2 regions of the Leeia sp. genome follow, and region 2 is predicted to be linked to the other one. Evidence: predicted binding sites of a transcription regulator. Region 2 holds the regulator's gene; the other holds the start of a gene.
The links. The regulator FNR, encoded in region 2, switches genes on or off when oxygen is low (the NO sensors DNR and NnrR bind a similar motif). The targets are predictions, from matches to a motif close to TTGATNNNNATCAA.

Region 1: ACE3O2_RS00845 (sarcosine oxidase subunit beta family protein) is a predicted target of FNR. The motif match lies at 2,148-2,161, and genes of this name have one in related genera.

Annotation. Positions count from the first base shown of each region.
Region 1 is NZ_JAYREC010000001.1:115,077-125,457, reverse strand. It holds gene ACE3O2_RS00860 (HD-GYP domain-containing protein) at 1-477, shown strand, start outside; gene ACE3O2_RS00855 (substrate-binding periplasmic protein) at 480-1,235, opposite strand; gene ACE3O2_RS00850 (hypothetical protein) at 1,316-1,828, opposite strand; gene ACE3O2_RS00845 (sarcosine oxidase subunit beta family protein) at 2,283-3,539, shown strand; gene ACE3O2_RS00840 (sarcosine oxidase subunit delta) at 3,551-3,847, shown strand; gene ACE3O2_RS00835 (sarcosine oxidase subunit alpha family protein) at 3,844-6,888, shown strand; gene ACE3O2_RS00830 (sarcosine oxidase subunit gamma) at 6,881-7,516, shown strand; gene ACE3O2_RS00825 (dipeptidase) at 7,576-8,547, shown strand; gene ACE3O2_RS00820 (hypothetical protein) at 8,627-9,805, opposite strand.
Region 2 is NZ_JAYREC010000002.1:639,523-649,903, forward strand. It holds gene ACE3O2_RS08695 (carbohydrate kinase) at 1-131, opposite strand, end outside; gene ACE3O2_RS08700 (AGE family epimerase/isomerase) at 128-1,345, opposite strand; gene ACE3O2_RS08705 (LacI family DNA-binding transcriptional regulator) at 1,376-2,350, opposite strand; gene ACE3O2_RS08710 (RidA family protein) at 2,582-2,932, opposite strand; gene ACE3O2_RS08715 (MarC family protein) at 2,953-3,603, opposite strand; gene typA (translational GTPase TypA) at 3,676-5,487, opposite strand; gene ACE3O2_RS08725 (cation:proton antiporter) at 5,622-6,971, shown strand; gene ACE3O2_RS08730 (hypothetical protein) at 7,009-8,181, opposite strand; gene fnr (fumarate/nitrate reduction transcriptional regulator Fnr) at 8,353-9,108, shown strand; gene ACE3O2_RS08740 (LysR family transcriptional regulator) at 9,143-10,063, shown strand; gene ACE3O2_RS08745 (BMP family ABC transporter substrate-binding protein) at 10,154-10,381, shown strand, end outside.

The DNA.
Region 1 (10,381 bases), on a different contig from region 2:
ACCCTGCTGTACAAATCCGCCCCATTGCACGACATCGGCAAGGTGGGGGTGCCCGATCGTATTCTTCTCAAGCCGGGGCGGCTGGATGCAGAAGAATTTGAAGAAATGAAAAAGCACACCCTCTACGGGCGGGACACCATCCTCAGTGTTGAGCGCGAGCTGGGCGGCAGCAACAGCTTCCTCACCTTTGCCCGCGAGATTGCGCACTACCATCAGGAAAAATGGGACGGCAGCGGCTACCCGGAAGGGCTGGCGGGCGACGCCATCCCGCTCTCCGCCCGGCTGATGGCGGTGGCCGACGTCTACGATGCCCTCATCTCCCGCCGCGTCTACAAGCCCCCCTTCCCGCACGAAGAAGCGGTGCGCATCCTGCGCGAAGGCCGCGCTCGCCACTTCGACCCCGACATTCTCGATGCCTTCCTGCAGATCGAAGCCGAATTCCGCGAGATTGCCGAGCGCTATCGGGATGAGGAGTAGGCTTACTGCAAGTATTGATCCACGATCTGCTGATAGCGGTGGCTGGTACGCAGGAAGGCCAGGCCCCGGTCGAATGCATCCCGCAGCGCGGGCTTTCTGAACGCGATGCGATACCAGGTGGCGGGAAACAGGTTATGCATCTCAACGGTACCCCGCAACAGGTAAGGGGGCACGTTGACAGGGGGCTGTTTTTGCAGGCGGGCCTGCTGATAGCGGAAAATCCGTTCGTCCATCACCGCCACATCCGTCCGGCCTGCCAGCAGTTTCAAGACCTGCGTACGCTGATCCGCAGTCTCACTGTAAGACGGATGCTTGCGTACTACTGCCGCAAATTCCTCTCCCAGTGCAAACTGGGCCTGCTGGAAGGCCTCAACAGAAAACCCCTGCAAGTCTGCCATGCTGTAGATCTGGAGCTGTCGGGTTTGCAAGGAAATGGCCTGATTCCGGTAAGCGATATACCGCTCGGAAAGATAGGCCGCCTTGGCCTCCGGGAAGCTTTCCTGAATGGTCATCACGCCATCCACCTCACCCGTGGTAAACAGCAGCTTGCTCCGGTGGAAAGGCTGCAGGATGAATGTCACCTGAAAGCCAGCATGCTGCAGAGCCTCACGCACGATATCCAGCTCCATGCCCCGGGGTGGCTTACCCTGAATCACGTAAGGCTCCAGCCACAGCCCCGCAGCGATTTTCAATGTCTCGCCCGCCCAGGCGTGAATCGCCGAAAACAGCAGGCACGCCACCAGCAGCACGGTCCGCATCCGCTTACCCTTGTTCAGTGTGTTATGGTCTGACTTCGGTATAGCAAACCCACCTCCCAATTCAAGCGGGAGTCAGGCAGCTAATGGCGGTACGTTTGCCACTGCGCACGCAGGGCCCGAAAAGTCTGGTAGCCGTCGCGGGCATGGCTAAGCTCGCTGTAGTAACAGTCGTAGAATGGGTCGCTACAGTCCTGCTCGGAAAAGTGCAGGATAAAATGCTGGTCCTCAGGCGACAGGGCGTCCAGCAAGGCCAGCATCTCGATGTTGAAGCGGGTGCTGTAGGCTTTTGCCATGCCCTGAGTCCACGTGGTATGGGCAAAGTCGCAATCTGCCGTATAGCCATAGCAGACATTGGCATTGACCTCATAGTGCCAGGCAATGCTTTGCCTGATGCTGATGGACTGGGTGACTTCTATTGCCTCCATTTGACGAGTCAAGGCAGCCATGGCTGCTGGCAGGCTGATGGTGGCACTCAGCGTGATGTGCTGATGAGCTTTGCTCAGGAAGTGCTGGGCGTGGCAGGTCAGCACGGCGCCGTGTTCATTCTCCTCAGCAGTGAAGTACAGGGCGTAATGGCGGTGCAAGAGTTGCATGGTTGGCTGGAACCGGTAAGGTTCGGTTGTCAGGTGGTGAGGTACGTCAAGGGTCGTACCCATTGTCCATGCACAGCGCAGCTACTGTACAGTGCGGGGCCGGGTTGTCTGGTATGAACACAAGGTGACGTTGCGGCAGATTATACCGCGAGTCTACCCGCTGTAGCCCGCCACTGGCGACTCCCCACCGGCTGACCGGGGGTGGTCCGGCGGCGCAGGAGGAGGTGCTGGTCGCCGTTGCGGGTGGGGAGTCTGTGCTACTGTGTGCGGGCTGGCCGGGGGCGTCAAGCCGGGCTGGCATAAAGGCCGGGTAGGGGGCTTGTCGTAAATCAACAAATCATCGTCCGATCCGGTCAATCGCACAGAGTGGCGAATTTGAACAATGAACGCCATCCGGGAAGCCTCGTTTTCAGGGCTTTTCCATGTTCGCGCAGCGCACCAGACAGGATAGATGATGCCATCCAACCGTTATTCGCTGTGGAGCCTGTTCAAGCACGGGCTCAAGCACAATCAGCAGTGGGACCCGGCGTGGCGTAGCCCGCAGCTGAAGTCTTCTTACGATGTGGTGATTGTCGGTGGCGGCGGCCACGGGCTGGCCACTGCCTATTACTTGGCCAAGAACCACGGTGTGAAGAATATTGCCGTGCTGGAGCGGGGCTATCTGGGCGGCGGCAATACCGCGCGCAACACCACCATCGTGCGCTCCAACTACCTGTGGGACGAAGCCGCCCAGCTGTATGAGCATGCGCTCAAGCTGTGGGAAGGGCTGTCGCAGGATCTGAACTACAACACCATGTTCAGCCAGCGCGGGGTGTTCAACCTCGGCCATACCCTGCAGGACATGCGCGACATCGAGCGCCGGGTGAACGCCAACGTGCTGAACGGGGTGGACGCCATGGTGCTCACCGCCGACGAAGTACAGGCTCGCATCCCGCTGCTGGATTGCAGCAAGCGTGCCCGCTACCCGGTGCTGGGGGCCAGCTTCCAGCCGCGTGGCGGGGTGGCGCGGCATGATGCGGTGGCCTGGGGCTTTGCCCGTGCTGCCAGTGATCTTGGCGTGGACATCATCCAGCAGTGCGAAGTCACCGGCATGGACATCGACAATGGCCGCATCAAGGGCTTGCAGACCTCGCAGGGCTATATCCGTACCGAGCGGGTGGGCTGCGTAGCCGCCGGTCACAGCTCGGTGCTGGCCAAGCTGGCCGGTATCCGTCTGCCGCTGGAGAGCCACCCACTGCAGGCGTTTGTGTCTGAATCCATGAAGCCCTGTCTGGACACGGTGGTGATGTCTGGCGCGGTGCACGGTTACGTCAGCCAGTCCGACAAGGGCGAGCTGGTGATCGGTGCTGGGATCGACAGCTACCTGAGCTATGCCCAGCGCGGCAGCCCGCATGTGATCGAACATACCGCCGCTGCCATCATCGAGCTGTTCCCGATGTTCTCCCGCGTGCGGCTGAACCGGCAGTGGGGCGGGATTGTGGATGTGTCGCCCGATGCCTGCCCGATCATCTCGAAAACGCCGGTCAAGGGCCTGTACTTCAACTGTGGCTGGGGTACCGGTGGCTTCAAGGCCACGCCGGGTTCCGGCCATGTGTTTGCCCATACCATCGCCTACGACGCACCGCACCCGCTGAACGCCGCCTTCGCGCTGGACCGCTTCCACAGCGGCCACCTGATTGACGAGCACGGCGCCGCTGCCGTGGCCCACTGAGGAGCAGACCCATGCTGCAATTTCGTTGTCCGTTCTGCGAAGAAGTGCGCGAGGAAGAAGAGTTCAGCTACGCCGGTGAAGCCTACATCGTGCGCCCGGCCGAGCCGGAAGCGGTGGACGATGCCACCTGGGGCGATTACGTGTTCATGCGCAAGAACCCGAAAGGCTGGCACTGGGAGCAGTGGCAGCACACCGGCGGCTGCCGCAAGGTGTTTGCCGTCAAGCGCAGCACCATCACCCATGAAATCGCCGGTTGCTGGACCCTCGCGGAAGCCAAGCCGCTTTACCTGCAGGAGAATGAGGCGTGAGTACGGTTCGTAATACCCATCGCGTCGAACGCAGCAGCGCCCGCATTGACCGGTCGCAGCCGCTCGAATTCCGTTTTGACGGTCAGCAGATGCACGGCTATGCCGGCGATACGCTGGCCTCCGCCCTGCTGGCCAATGGCGTGCGCATGATTGGCCGCAGCTTCAAGCTGGGCCGTCCGCGCGGCATCTATGGCGTGGGTGCCGAAGAGCCGAATGCGCTGTTCCAGCTGGAAACCGGGGCGTATACCGTACCGGATGCCAAGGCCACGCAGATCGAGTTGTATCAGGGCCTGATTGCAGGCAGCACCACCGGCTGGCCGACGCTGGGCTTTGACCTCAAGGGCATGATGGGCAAGCTGGGCCGCTTCATGCCGCCAGGCTTCTACTACAAGACCTTCATGGGCTTCCCCAGCCTGTGGCCGATGTTCGAGCGCATCATCCGCAATGCAGCGGGCTATGCCGAGGCCCCGCGCGAGGCCGACCCGGAATTCTACGATCACCTGCACCACCACGTGGACGTGCTGGTGGTCGGTGGTGGTGCCGCCGGGCTGTGGTCCGCACTGCTGGCGGGTCGCGCCGGGCTGAAGACCATCCTGGTGGACGAACAGCCTGAACTGGGTGGCTGGTTGCTGTCCGATCCGGCGCAGCAGATTGGCGGTCAGGCCGCTGCTGCCTGGCTGCAGTCGGTACAGGCCGAGCTGGCCAGCCTGCCGAATGTGCAGCTGCTGCCGCGTACCACCGCCTTTGCCGTACACGATGGCAATCTGGTACAGGCGCTGGAACAGCAGCAAGACCATATGCCGATTGCCGCCCGCATCGCCACCCAGCCGCGCCAGCGTCTGCACAAGATTCGCGCGCACCAGCTGGTGCTGGCCTGTGGTGCCATCGAGCGCCCGCTGGTGTTTGGCTACAACGACCTGCCGGGCACGCTGACCGCCGCCGCAGGCCACAGCTACCTCAACCGCTACGCCGTGCGCGTGGGGCACGAGGTGGCGTTGATGACCAACAACGACTACAGCTACGATGCCGCGCGTGACCTGGCCGAAGCCGGGGCGCGTGTCCACCTGATCGACACCCGTGCCCAGGGCGCGGCGCGCCATCGCCAGCAGGCGGTGGAAGCTGCCGGGGTGCAGCTGTACAAGGGCTATGGCATTGCCAAGGCACTGGGGGGCCGTCAGGTCACTGGCGCACGGCTGGTGCGGCTGGATGCACACAGCAATCAGGTGAACGGCAGCGGCCCCACCTTGTCGTGCGACGCGCTGCTGTCCAGCGGCGGCCTGTCGCCGACCGTGCACCTGTTCTGCCATAACGGCGGCCGTCCGCTGTGGGACGAATCGCGGCTGGCCTTTGTGGTGCCGGAAACCGGGCGCAGCGGCATTGCCTGCGTCGGCTCTATCACCGGGCAATTTCAGCTGGGCGCCGCGCTGACTCAGACGCAGACCGCGATGGCGGGCGTGCTGGCCGCGTTTGACCGCAGCGTGAGCAGCGAGCTGCCGCAGGTGGACGACCCGGGGCTGGTGCGCTCGCGCCGTATCTTCCGCGTGCCGGATGGCAAGCCGGAAGGCAAGGGTGCCAAGGCCTTCATCGACTTCCAGAACGACGTCGATTCAGCATCGATCTACACCGCGGTGAAGGAAAATTACCGCAATATCGAGCACATCAAGCGCTACACCGCACTGGGCTTCGGTACCGACCAGGGCAAGCTCTCCAACGTCAACGGCTTTGCCATCGCCGCTGAGGCGCTGGGCAAATCGGTGGCTGAGGTTGGCACCACCACCTACCGCCCGGCCTACACTCCAGTGACGTTTGGCGCGCTGGCGGGCCATGTGCAGGGCGATACCTGGGAGCCGCGCCGCTATACGCCGATCCACAGCGCCCACGTGGCACGCGGTGCCGAGTTTGAAGTGGTGGGGCAGTGGATGCGGCCGTGGTACTTCCCCAAGGGCGGCGAGGACATCCATGCGGCGGTGAACCGTGAGGACAAAGCCACCCGCCTCAGTGTGGGGGTGATGGATGCCTCGACGCTGGGCAAGATCGACGTGCGCGGCCCGGATGCGCGTGAATTCCTCAACCGCGTCTACTCCAATGCCTGGAGCAGGCTCGACCCCGGCAAGTGCCGCTACGGCCTGATGCTGGACGAAAACGGCATGGTGATGGACGACGGTGTGACCGCCTGCCTGGCTGATGATCACTTCCACATGACCACCACCACCGGTGGCGCCGCACGGGTGATGAACTGGCTGGAACGCTGGCACCAGACCGAATGGCCGGAGCTGAAAGTCTGGTTCAGCTCGGTCACCGACCACTGGAGCACCGTTGCCGTGGTCGGCCCCAACAGCCGCAAGGTACTGCAAAAGCTGTGTGGCGACATCGACTTCGACAAGGACGCCTTCAAGTTCATGGATGGCCGCGAAGGTACCATGGCCGGGCTGCCGGCGCGGGTGTTCCGCATCAGCTTCTCCGGCGAGCTGGCCTATGAAATCAACGTGGACGCCAGCTACGGCCACTACCTGTGGGAAGAAGTGATGAAGGCGGGTGCCGAATTCGACATCACCCCCTACGGTACGGAAACCATGCACGTACTGCGGGCCGAAAAGGGCTTCATCATCGTCGGGCAGGATACCGACGGCTCGGTCAGCCCCATCGACCTCGGCATGGGCTGGGCCGTGGGCATGAAAAAGCCGTTCAGCTTCCTTGGCCGCCGCTCGCTCACCCGCAGCGACACCGCGCGCAAGGACCGCAAGCAGCTGGTGGGTCTGCTCACCGAAGACCCGAGTGTGGTGCTGGTGGAAGGCGCGCAAGTGCTGAATCAGCCTGCCAGCGCGCCGGGCGAGGGCATGCCGCCGGTGCCGATGCTGGGCCATGTCACCTCCAGCTACCACAGTGCCTTCATGGGCCGCTCCATTGCCATGGCCCTGGTCAAGGGCGGGGCGCACCGCGAGGGCGATACCGTTCATGTCTGGGCCGGGGGCAAGGTACACGCCGCCAAGATTGCATCCAGCGTGTTTGTTGATCCGCAAGGAGAACGTCAAAGTGTCTGATCTCCGCTTCCAGCCTTATATGCAGTCCCCGCTGCACGCGTTCGACCTGCCCTCGCGGGCGGTCGCGCAGGATGATCGCCACGGGGTCTGGACCAATGAGCTGCCGCTGCGCGGCTACCTCACCCTGCGCGGGCAGGGCAGCGATGCCGCCTTCCGCGATGCAGTGGCCAACGTACTCGGCCAGCCCCTGCCCACCCAGCCCAGCAGCTACAGCCACGGCCCCAGCGGCACCCTGCTGTGGATCTCGCCGGACGAATGGCTGCTCAGCGGCGAGCGCAGCACCGTCAAATCGCTGATCCCGGCGCTGGAGAGCGCGCTCAAGGGCCAGCACGTTCAGGTGGTGGACAATTCCGGTGGCTATACCCAGGTCTACCTCACCGGTCGCCACGCAGTGACGCTGCTGCGCCACCTCGGTGTATACGACTTTGAGCAGGTCACAGTAGGCCGCGCGGTGAGCACCATGCTGACCAAGGCCAATGTCACCGTCTACCGGCTGGAAGAGGGCGGCCTGCACCTGGTGTTCCGCCGTAGCTTTGCCGACTACGTGTGGCGACTGATCGAACGCGCCGCCACGCCTTACGGCCTGGGCATCTGCAGTCTGCCCGCCGGGTTTGGCCTTGCCGGTTGAGCACATCATCACGTTGATATCCGCAGCGGCGGGCGCCGCTGCCGCACAGGGGAAACAGCATGTCCGGAATTCATGAAAGCTCGATCGTCATCGACGGTCTCATCATCGCCAAGTGGGAACGCGCCGTGTTTGAAGACATGCGCAAGGGCGGCCTCACTGCGGCCAACTGTACCGTGTCGGTCTGGGAAGGCTTCCAGGACACCGTGGCCAATATCGCCGACATGAAAAAGCTGATCCGCGACAACGCCGACCTACTCACCCTGGTGCGCAGTACCGACGACATCCGCGAATCCAAGCACAGCAACAAAACCGGCATCATCCTCGGCTTCCAGAACGCCCACGCCTTTGAAGACAACCTCGGCTACATCGAAGCCTTCTGGGACATGGGCGTGCGCGTGGTGCAGCTCTGCTACAACACGCAAAACCTGATCGGCACCGGCTGCTACGAGCGCGATGGCGGCCTCTCCGGCTTTGGCCGCGAAGTGATCAACGAGATGAACCGCGTCGGCATCATGGTGGACCTCTCCCACGTGGGCGGCAACACCTCGATGGAAGCCATCCTCGAATCGAAAAAGCCGGTGTGCTACTCGCACTGCCTGCCCTCCGGCCTCAAGGAACACCCGCGCAACAAGAGCGACGAAGAGCTGAAATTCATCGCCGACCACGGCGGCTTCATCGGCGTGACCATGTTCCCGCCCTTCCTCAAGCGCGGCATCGAAGCCACGGTGGACGACTACGTGGAAGCCATTGACTACGTGATCAACATCGCCGGTGAAGACTGCGTGGGCTTCGGCACTGATTTCACCCAAGGCTACGACAAAGGCTTCTTCGACTGGATCACCCACGACAAAGGCCGCCACCGCCGCCTCACCAACTTCGGCACCGTGCTCAACCCGCTGGGCATCCGCACCATCGGCGAAACCCCCAACCTCACCGCCGCCATGGAAAAAGCCGGCTGGTCCGAGAGCCGCATCCGCAAAGTGCTGGGCGACAACTGGCTGCGCGTGTTCAAGGACGTGTGGGGGAGTTGAGCCGCTGCTGATGAGCACGCTCCTGCATGAGAAAAACCGCCCGAAAGGGCGGTTTTTTTATCGCATAAATGGATTGCGACTATTTGCTATCGTTGGGAGATTCACGGAACTCGGCAGGAAAGTAAATGGTACGGCCATCGGTTGCAGCGGTGGGGCGATAGACGCGCTTTTCCCAAAGATCGATGGATCGTATGACGTCGTATAAATGTGTGTATGGTTTGCCCGAGGCTGAGATTGTATATATGTGCGGGGCTTGTACATACTCGTCACCAAGCTCGTCAATGTCCATGATATCCTCGAACAAAATCACGCCAACTTTCTCGAGCCATGCTTTGTTTCTATCCGGGATATCAAGCCAGAACTTAGTGACTTCTCTTTCCAGCGCAGTTCGCTGTTCGATGTCTCGCCAAGGAGTGTTTTCCATGTCAAACTTGGCATAATCAATGACCATCGCAGCATCCCACGATTGGCCATCATCTGATAGGTAAGCCTTGTAGCGTTTTAGGCTGAATTCAAGTCCAGCGTGAGACATACCTAGGTACTGCCTTACCCCCCACTGCGGATTGCTCTTGAACTCGGCAAGGTCTCGAATATGAGGGTACTCGGTAGCATTGGGCGATCGCAGCAATACGGATGGATGAGATTGTGATTGCAGGATTCGGTGGACCTTCCGCTTCATAGCGAGCTTGGCTCGCAGGTTGGCCCGCTGGGTGCGGCGGCGTATGGTCAGCGAAATACCGAAGTAAGCGAATAGCAAATGGTCATTTTCGGGACGAAATAGTCGGTCCTCAAGCTCTGCTCTGCCCCATAAGTGCCACTCGGCCAAGCCCATTGCTATACATTTTTGGGCGAAAGCATCGCGAGACTTCTTGGAAAAGTCACAAGCCGCCGCAAACACGAGGCCATGAAGCTTTTCAGCCGGGCCCAGCACTGTGTCGTTCAAGTAGTTGATTAGCGGTTTTGGGCCAATTTCCCGTTCACGCTTGCATTGAATAAGCCAGAGTCTGTCATCAATACCCTCGTCCAGAGTGGACAGTTCATCGGAAGCATCGCTGTCATGCTCGACGGCATCCTGAGCCTCCATTTTGACAATCTCATAGCCACGTGCATCAAATCCATCGTCGCTACCAGCACGCCCAGTTGCTTCGAGTTTCCTCCATGGTTTGAAATCGTACACAAGCTGTCGTACAAGATCTTCGAACCTCTTTGGGTCCAAGTCTTCGAAGTGCAGAGGGCCAATAGTGTGTGTGGTAGCCATGCCGTATCATAGCACCCGAATACGCTCGGTGCGGCTGTGCTGAGGGGCGGGCTGGGGGCTACTGAAATCCATCATCTGGTTGAGCGTGCCCTCCGGTGGTGTTGCGGGTGCCTGCACGGGCTAGGATTCCTCGTAGAATTTACCAAGCGGGTAAGGGATAATGTTAAGTAGATCGATAATAACATTGCAAGAACTTGATGCAGTCGAATGGTTTTGCAATGTAGGAAAAAAAGACTCTGACTACCCATTGATTCTTGAGACATGGGATAGTGCAGTGGAGAGTTGTTCCAGTGAGGGTTGGGAGAGGCTATGTCAAGAAGCTGCGAATCAATACGCTTCAAGGCTCGCCGAAAGAAATAAAGATAGATTTTTGTATTGGAATGCAATAGCTAAAGAAGTGAAGAAGGTGGCAATTCCTTTTGTTATAAAAAAACAGCGAAGGTTGTTAAAGATAATAACCTTCCTACAATTTTTGTGGATGTTGTTCAGTGGGATGTATTGCATCTTTGCTTGGAAGCAGAGTTTTCCGATGTCTACCCTCCTGGATTTTTTGCAAGTCAAGCCTATTGGTACGCT
Region 2 (10,381 bases):
TCCAGCCGTGACATGACACGCGCCACATTCCATGGTGCGCCGCCGGTTTTGCTGAGCCATTGGTCCTCACCCGTACGGATCAAGTCGGTCAAGGCTTCGCCTGCCGACACAAAGCGTGGCAAGGGACTCATGCGCCCTGCTCCGGCAAGACATTCAAGACTTCGTAGCATGCGCCCATGGTGTGATAATCCACCTTGCCCGCCGGGCTCTTCTCATCCGAGTAAGACCGGTTATCCGCAGTCAGGATGCGATACCAGGCCCCATGCTGATGGTCAACAAAGTGCTGCCAGCTGTACTGCCACAAGCGCTGGTAATCCGCCCAGTAACACGCCTCACCCGTGCGGGCCGCCAGCAGGGCGGCTGTCGCCAGGCTTTCCGCCTGCACCCAGAAGTATTTGTCACTGTCGCAAATCTCGTCTTCCGGACCGAAGCCGTAATAAAGGCCTCCATGCTCAGCATCCCAGGCCTTTTGCATCGCCGTATCAAACAAAGTCCGCGCGCGCGGTAACAGCCAGTCGCTCCCCTGCTGCAGCTGTGTGGCATGGCGCTCCATGATCAGCAGCAGTTTGGCCCACTCGGTCAGGTGGCCCGGCTGATAGCCCCAAGGGCGGAAGATATTGGTCTTGTCGTCCCGGTTATAGTCCCAGTCCACAGACCAGTCGGCATGATAGTGCTCCCACATCAGCCCGTTGGCCAGCGCGGCCTGCCGGTTGACAATGTTATGCGCCAGCGTCTCGGCACGGTGCAGGTAGCGCACCTCTCCCGTGGCCTCAAACGCCGCCAGCATGGCTTCGCAGGCATGCATATTGGCGTTCTGCCCACGGTAGGGGTAAAGCTGCGACCAGTCCGCACTCGCTTCGTCTGCGTACAAACCATGTGCAGGTTCCCAGAAGCGCTGCTCCATCAGGGCGTAAGTCTCCTCTAGCCAGGGCCGCGCCTGGCTTTCCCCCGCCATCACTGCGTGCGCGTAAGCCAGCAGCACAAAGGCCAGCCCATAGCAGTGGTTGGTTCCATCCATCACCGTTTTCTCACCCTGCTGCCAGTGCAATTGCCAGGCATAACCTCCGGTTTCGGCATTGCGATGCACTTCACGCAAGAATCGCAAGCCATGTTGCAAGCCAGGCCGCCAGGCTTCACCAAACTGGCGCGTAGCCATCGCATAATTGAAAATCATGCGGGTGCTGCTGACCAGATGACGGGTCGTCGCATCGTAGACAGCGCCATCATCCTTGAAGAAGTGGTAGAACCCCCCGCTCGGGTCAATGGCACGCGGGTGATAGAAAGACAAGGTATGCTGGATGTGCTGCAACAAAATGCTACGCTCGTGGAAATCCGGAAAGACCATTCACTCACTCCTGCTGAAATCGGTTCATCATTACCCAGTCTCACTGGAACTGGCGCGCACCACCAAGGTAACCGGGTGCACTTCCTGCTGCATGCCTTCACCTTGCAATAACAACGCTACCGCACGCTGACCCAGCCGCAACTTGTCCACCCGCACGGTACTCAGCGCCGGGTGCGCCAGGCTGGCGGCTGCAATGTCATCAAAGCCCACAATAGCCAAGTCCTGCGGCACCCGAAGGCCGCGTTGCCGCGCAACCTGTAGCAACAACAAAGCGGCGGCATCGTTATAAGCAAAAATGGCATCTGGCGGCTGCGGATGGTCCAGCAGCTGGTTGCTGACCTGCCACACGGCATCCTCAACCGTCATGCCTGCTGGCAGTACCGGCTCCCATGCCGGATTGGCCAGCATGCCGGCATCAAACAGCGCTTGCCGATACCCCATGGCACGTTCACGAATGCTGTAATGCGCCAGCGAGCCTGATAAAAAAGCGACCTTGCGCCCCTGCTGCAACAAATGCCGGGTGGCCAGCCAGCCCCCTTGCCGGTGGTCCGGGTTCACGGAGGCCACGCCTTGCTGCCAGGCATCCAGCAATAGCATTGGCAAGTCCCGCTGTGACAGCCTTTGCAAGACCTCAGGCTCGAAGTAACCCGCACACAGCAAGGCATCGGGCTGGTGCAAGGCCAGCAGTTCCGTGAGCGGGTCTGTCGGGCCGATGGACAGAAAGGTCAACACCACCCCTGCATCCTGGCAGGCGGTCTCGACCCCTTGCAGCACTGCCGAAAAGAAGGGATTGGCCACCAGGGTACTGTGCTGACGATGCAGCAGGAAACATACCCGACGTACTGCCGATTTTCGCAAGCGTGCCACGTCATAGCCCAGCTCTGTGGCGAGTTGCACAATGCGCGCGCGCGTCGCCTCCGCCAGACCCGTCTGCCCTTTGAGGGCTCGGGAGGCCGTCGCAACTGATACCCCAGCCAGAGCGGCAATCTCGCGCAAATTACTCATCCAGGCCTGCCTCGCTGTCTTGTTGTCGCAGCTGACTGATTGCCATGCTACTGGACGTGGCGCCCAGTGAGTCAGCCATACCGTAAATAACAATGTTTACAATGTTTAGCTAAACATTGTCGCCAGGCACGCAAAAATGAAAACACCCCTGCCCGCTGCGGGGTCAGGGGTGTTGCATGAATGCCAGCCGCGCAGTCTGGTATGACCGAGCCCGGCTCACCGCCCATTCACTCAGCGTGCAGCGGTGACCACCATCTCTACCTTCAGCGACGGATGTGCCAGTGCAGCCTGTACGCAAGCGCGAGAAGGTGCGGCACCGGCTGGCAACCAGGCATCCCACAGCGCATTCATGGCAGTCAAATCCGCCAGATCAGGCAAGTAGATCAGCACCTGCAGCAAGCGATGTTTGCCACTGCCCACTGCCTGCAGCCGTCGCTCGATCGACGCCAGCACTTCCTGGGTCTGTGCGGTAATGTCCCCTTCCAGCGTCTGGTCAGCTACTTCCACCAGGTATATGGTGTCGCCATGCATGACCACGTCTGACCAGCGCGGGGTGACCCCAATTCGTTCAATTTCACTCATGTCTCGCTCCTGTTCACTTTTTATTTCAATGGTAGCTGCAGCATTTCACGCACAATCGGCGTCAACCCGCTGAAGAAAAACTCCACCGCGATCACCATCACGATCAGGCCCATGATGCGGGTCAGCATCTTGTTGCCCTGCTCACCCAGCCGCCGCATGATCGGCTGTGCGCCCAGCAGTAGCAGAAAGGTCAGCAGGCAGCTGAACAGCACGGTCGCCACCAGCAGACTCTTCTGCGTCAGGTTGGTGCCTTGGTGCATCAGGATGATAACCGTCGCAATGGTGCCGGGCCCGCTGATCATCGGCATGGCAATCGGCGTCAGCGCCACATCCTTGGACGCCCCATCCAGCGAGGAGCCTGCTTCTTTTCGCGGCACATGCGGCATGCTGGTCAGGCGCGCCTGCACCATCTCATAGCCCATGATGAAAAACAACACACCACCCACCACCCGCAGGCTGTGCACCGAGATGGCAAAGAAATCAAAGATCAACTCGCCAGTGAGCGCAAAAGCCACCAGGATGGCTGAAGCTATCAGGCAGGCACGCAGCGCAATGCGCCGGGCGTGGCGACGGTCCAGGTCTGCCGTAATACCGCTATAGACCGCCATCACCGCCAGCGGGTTGATCATGGTCAGCAGCGAGGTCAGACACAGCAGAATATATTGCAACATACAAGTCACCTACGGTCGTTCAAATGAAAACAGCGCGCCGGTGCGCGCTGTTTTCAGCCGGGCAGCAAGCCCTTACAGCCCGCGTTGCGCACGCTTGCGGTCGTTCTCCGACAGGTGACGCTTGCGGATACGGATGGTCTTCGGTGTGATTTCCACCAGTTCATCATCGTCAATGAACTCCACCGCCGATTCCAGCGTCAGCTTGATCGGCGGGGTCAGGCGCACCGCTTCGTCGGTACCGGAGGCCCGCACGTTGGTCAGCTTCTTGCCCTTGATCGGGTTCACCACCAGGTCATTGTCGCGGCTATGGATGCCGATGATCATGCCTTCGTACAGCTTGTCGCCCGGGCTGACAAACATGCGACCACGGTCTTCCAGGTTCCACAGGGCGTAGGCTACAGCTTCACCTTGCTCCTGCGAGATCAGCACGCCATTGTGACGGCCCGGCAGATCGGCCTTGACCGGCGCATAATCATCAAACACATGGCTCATCAGACCGGTACCACGGGTCATGGTCATGAAGTCAGACTGGAAGCCGATCAGGCCACGCGCCGGAATGTGGTATTCCAGACGGGTGCGGCCTTGACCATCCGATTCCATATTGGTCAGCTCACCACGGCGGCGGCCGATTTCTTCCATCACCGCGCCCTGGCATTCGTCTTCCAGGTCGATGGTCAGGTTCTCGTACGGCTCACACTTCTCGCCGTTGACATCCTTGTACACCACGCGCGGCTTGGCTACGGCCATTTCAAAGCCTTCACGGCGCATGTTTTCCAGCAGAATGGTCAGGTGCAGTTCGCCACGGCCAGACACACGGAACACATCTGCGTCACCGGTATCTTCCACGCGCAGCGCCACATTGGTCAGCAGCTCTTTGGTCAGACGATCACGAATCTGGCGGCTGGTCACAAACTTGCCTTCGGTACCGGCCAGCGGCGAGGTGTTGACCATGAAGTCCATGGTCAGCGTCGGCTCATCCACTGTCAGCATCGGCAGGCCAACCGGATTGTCCTTGTCGGCAATGGTGACACCGATACCGATGTCTTCCACACCCGAGATGATCACGATGTCACCGGCTTCTGCTTCGTCCACCGGCACGCGGTCCAGACCCTTGAAGCCCAGCACCTGGTTGATGCGGCCTTGGGCCACCTGGTCTTCGTGGTTCATCACCACCACAGCCTGGCCCGGCTTGATGCGGCCATTCAGGATACGACCCACGCCCAGACGGCCGGTATAGCTGGAGTAATCCAGCGCCGCCAGCTGCAGCTGCAACGGGGCTTCCGGATCGCCACTCGGGGCCGGTACGTGCTTGAGCACGGTATCGAACAGCGGACGCATGTCCGACGATTCCTGATCCAGCTCCATCTTGGCAAAGCCATTCAGGCCGGACGCGTACACAATCGGGAAATCCAGCTGCTCGTCAGAGGCACCCAGTTTGTCGAACAGGTCGAAGGTCTGGTTCACCACCCAGTCCGGACGGGCGCCCGGACGATCCACCTTGTTGATCACCACGATCGGACGCAGCCCCAGCGCCAGCGCCTTCTTGGTCACGAAACGGGTTTGCGGCATCGGGCCTTCCACCGCGTCCACCAGCAGCAGCACACCGTCCACCATGCCCAGCACGCGCTCCACTTCCCCACCGAAGTCGGCGTGACCCGGGGTATCCACGATGTTGATGTGGGTACCTTCGTAGTCGATGGCGGTATTCTTGGCCAGGATCGTGATGCCACGCTCCTTTTCCAGATCGTTGCTGTCCATCACCCGTTCATCAACCTGCTGGTTGTCGCGGAAGGTGCCGCTCTGGCGCAGCAGTTGGTCCACCAGCGTGGTTTTACCGTGGTCAACGTGGGCAATGATGGCGATATTGCGTAAGGCGCGTGTCATGGGCTTTTCTGCCGGATTTTCAAAACCCTGAATCATAACATGGTTTTGTGTCAGTCGTCCGCATCTGCTAACCCGTATTGCTGCCCATCCCTGCCGCTGGCTACCATGCCAACACCCTGCCATTGGACGATTTCATGCGCACACCTCGCCTGATGTTACCGCTAGCCTTGTTGCTGCTGGCCTTGCCGAGCTGGGCCAGCAGCAATGCTGCCAGCACCCAGACCTTGCTGTGGGTGATGCTGATCCTGTTGCTGGCGCGCTTCTCCAGCCTGATCGAGCGCATAGGTCAGCCCGCTGTGCTGGGTGAGTTGCTGGCCGGCGTCGCATTGGGCAATCTCGCGCTGGCAGGCCTGCCGGGGCTGGATCAGGTTCACACGGACCCCGTCATCCGTTTTCTGGCCGAGTTGGGCGTGGTGATCCTGCTGTTCCAGATCGGGCTGGAATCCAATCTGCAGTCCATGAAACAAGTTGGTGGGCGCGCTTTTGCCGTGGCCACGGTGGGGGTCGTCGTGCCGTTTGCACTGGGCACGCTGTTGATCGGCCCGTGGCTACTCCCCCAAGCCGGTTTGATGGCCCACCTGTTTCTCGGGGCCGCCCTGACGGCCACATCGGTTGGCATTACCGGGCGCGTGTTCCGTGATGCGCAAGCGCTGCACACGCAAGAAGCCCGTATCGTGCTGGGCGCTGCCGTGATTGATGATGTGATGGGCCTGGTGATTCTGGCCGTGGTGGCCGGTCTGGCGAAAACCGGCAGCGTGGACGCGCTGGAGATTGCGCGGGTCAGCGCGGTGGCGCTGCTGTTTCTGATTGCTGCAGTCGTGCTGGGGCGCTGGCTGACACCGCTGATCAGCCGCTTCATGGCGTCCATCCACAGTGGGCCCGCCATGCAGTTCACTTTGCTGATCAGCTTCTGCCTTGGCTTCGCCTGGCTATCTGCTGCAGCAGGCCTCGCGCCCATTGTGGGTGCTTTTGCCGCCGGGCTGATTCTGGACGCCAGCTACCTGTCCCGCTTTGAAGCCGAAATGATCCGCCATGAAGTGCACAAGGTAGTGCTGAATCATGGTGCGGTGCTGGAGCAAGAGGTAGACCACATCCTGAATCAGCATGCTGAACACCGCCCGATGCGGCTGATGGAACCCATTGGTTATCTGCTGACCCCGATCTTCTTTGTGGTCACCGGTATGCAGGTCAAGCTGGATGTGTTCAGCCAGCCGCATACCCTGCTGCTCACGGCGCTGATCCTGCTGGTCGCTATTGCCGGCAAGCTATGTGCAGGACTCGCTGCCGGCAAAAGTGATCGCTGGCTGGTTGGCTGGGGCATGGTGCCACGCGGGGAAGTCGGCCTGATTTTTGCCCAGATGGGCAAAAGTATCGGCGCGCTGAACGATGAACTCTACTCGGTAATCGTACTGGTGGTGGTGCTCAGCACGCTGGTCACCCCACCGCTACTGGCTTGGCGGCTGAAAGGATCGGCAACACACTAAGCGATGCGTCTCCATGCTGGAGCCATCGCCCACGATATCAGGCATGCAGGAAATAGCGGGCAAACTGATCCGCCAGTAGCCGCCCGCTCTCAGTCAGCCACAGGGTGCGATGCCGCTGCAGCAGATAGCCCGCCTTGATCCAGCCTTGTAGCTGCTTCAGCTCGGTCGCAAAGTATTGCTCGAACTGCACCATATAAGTCAGCTCAAACGTCATGAAGTCCAGATAGCCCAGGCAGAGCAGTTGCTGCGCCATCGCACGCCGCATCAGGATATCCAGCGACAGCTTGCGCGCCGCCGCCAAAGGGCGTTTACCCTGCTGCAGCTGTTTGAGGTAAGCCGTTTCCGCACTATTCCAGCCCTGGACGGCACCCAGCAAAGTGCTGGCCCCTGGCCCAAGACCAATCCACTCGCCATCCTCCGCGATCAGATCACCCTCCCCGGTCAACATCAGTCGACCGAGCCGCTGCGCATGCCGCCATGGGTCATCTGCACGGGTAAACCAGCCGCCCGCCAGATGGCCATAACCCAGCTCATCCAGCCATTGCAACACCTGATACAGCTGCTCTTTTTGTTGCAACAGCTGGCTGGCGGATACGGCTGCCGCCACCACACCCCGCAAACAAAACCGGGCGGGCTGCATGAGCAACAAGGCGTGCACCTGTGCCATGGCCTCCGCATCCATGAGCTGTCCCAGCCACAGTTCCACACCGACCCTGCCGCCAGCCTGTTGCAACACAGCGGGCAGTACGGTGAGGCATAAGGCATGGAAACCGGACTCGCCCCCCGCCATGCTGCGCAGCATCACGTCAGCGCCAGGCACGCCTGAGCAATCCGGCACATCCGCCTGCCCCAGATACAGTACGATGCCACAAGGCATACTTGGAGACACGGAGTCACGCCGCTGCAGCCAGTCGGCCAGCGCCAGCGCAAAAACCTGTGGATGCGCTGACACATGCAGCTGCATCTGGGTCGGTTGACGCTTGCCCAGCAAGGCGCACCACTGCTGCCACTCCAGCGTAATGGCCTCTTGTACAGGCTGCACTGCCGCCGGCTTGCGCGGCCAGCATTCCGTCATGCACAGCGCGGGTGGCAGACGGCCGATCGCCGGGCGCGACCAGGCTCGCCCGACGGCTGCGTCATTCAGCCGGGGCTGTCGAATCTGGCGAAGTGCGGGGAAAGCGGCGATGTCGTCCATGTTGAAAGACAACATTTGTCCCCAGCCACGTGGGACGGCCACTGTCGGAAAATCCGCATTCAGGCTATGATGTTGACCAAGCGAGAGGACGGGCATGGTTGGGTTGGGGTTGTGAGCAGTTTTTGCCACTATGCCCATACCCCGCCCGTTCGTGGTTGACCTGTATCAACACCTTACCGATTTGGCATGAACCATACCTCCACCATCCCTATTCAGGAAGTGTCCCTCAAGCACCTCAAGGTAGCGTGCTCCAGTTGTAGCCTGCGCGAGCTGTGTTTGCCGCTGGGCCTGAACAGTGATGAAATGAACCAGCTGGAAACCGTCATCACCCAGCGCGTCAAAGTCAAAAAGGGTGAGCCGCTATACCGAGCTGGTGATGCCATGCGCTCCCTGTTTGCGGTGCGACTGGGTTTCTTCAAGATGAGCGTGCTGTCAGAAGATGGCCGCGAGCAAGTCACCGGTTTCCAGATGGCAGGCGAATTGCTGGGGCTGGACGCCATCAGCACGGAGACGCATAGCTGCGGTGCCATTGCGCTGGAAGACTCCGAGGTCTGCGAGATTCCGTTTGCCGATCTGGAGGAACTGAGCCGGCATATCCCTTCCTTGCAGAATAATTTCTACAAGGTGCTGTCCCGTGAAATCGTACGAGACCATGGCGTCATGATGTTGCTGGGTAATATGAAGGCCGAGGAACGCTTGGCTGCTTTCCTGCTGAACCTGTCACAACGCTTTGCCTTGCGCGGTTACTCCTCCCGCAGCTTTGTGCTGCGCATGACGCGTGAGGAAATTGGCAGCTATCTGGGGCTCAAGCTGGAAACCATCAGTCGCGGCTTCTCGCGTTTCCAGGATCAGGGGCTGATCCGGGTCCACAACAAGGAAATCGAAATCCTGGACCTGCCCGCCCTGAAACAGGTGTTGTCGGGATGTGCAGGCAAAGCCTAACCCTGCACACTTCAGGACACAGGAAGGTCTGTACATGCTGCGCCTGAGTCTGGATGCCCTTACCGTTCTGGATACCATCGATCGCCAGGGCAGCTTTGCTGCAGCTGCCGAAGTGCTGCATCGCGTACCGTCTGCGATTACCTATATCGTTCAAAAGCTTGAGCAGGATATGGATGTCAAGCTGTTTGACCGCAGCGGGCATCGCGCACGACTCACGCCGGCTGGGCAAGAGTTGCTGCGAGAAGGCCGCCACCTGCTGCGTGCAGCAGGTGAGCTGGAAAGCCGGGTCAAGCGGGTTGCCACAGGCTGGGAGACCGAGCTGTCCATTGCCATGGACACCCTCTTCCCCAGCAGCGCACTGCTGCCCATGCTAACGGATTTCTATGCACAAGGTAGTGGTACCCGTATCCGCATCACCCATGAGGTATTGGGGGGAACCTGGGATTCGCTGCTGACCCGACGCTCCGATCTGGTGGTTGGCGCGCCGGGTGATGCTCCGGCGGGCGGTGGTTTTTCCACCCGTACCATCGGGTCGCTGGATTTCGTGTTCTGTGTCGCACCCAATCATCCTCTGGCCGAATTGCCGGAACCCCTGCAGCCACAAGATATCCTGTGGCATCGCTCGGTTGCCGTCGCGGACACCTCTCGCAGCCTGCCACCACGCTCGTCCGGCATTCTCAGTGGTCAGGAAATCCTGCACGTACCCGACATGCCGACCAAGCTGACGATCCAGCTCAGCGGTCTGGCCTGCGGCTATCTGGCCCGGGAGATTGCAGAGCCTTACCTGCGACAAGGGCGCTTGATCCACAAACAAGTGGTGGATCAACGCTTACCTCACCCTTTCCATCTGGCCTGGCGTGCCAGCGATAGCGGCAACGCCCTGCAATGGTGGCTGAAGCGGCTTGATCAACCCGACCTGATGCAGAAGCTGCTGCATCCCCCCGTCATGCTGTAAACGGTCTACAATTCATGACAACCCGGCCGTCTGGCCGCCCCGAATACCCCCCACCGTCACGGTGCAACTTTTGATGCAAAGGAGCAACTTGTGGTTATTTCGCGCAGAACCGTACTCAAACAGCTGACTGCCGCCCTCGTGGTGAGTGGGGTCATTGGTGTGGCACACGCTGCCGAGCCCTTCAAGGTAGGCTTCGTCTATGTGGGCCCGGTGGGTGATGCTGGCTGGACCTACGCCCATGATCAAGGCCGTCAGGCCGTCGAAAAGATGTTCCCAGGCAAGGTAAAAACCACGTTTGTGGAAAGCGTACCGGAAGGA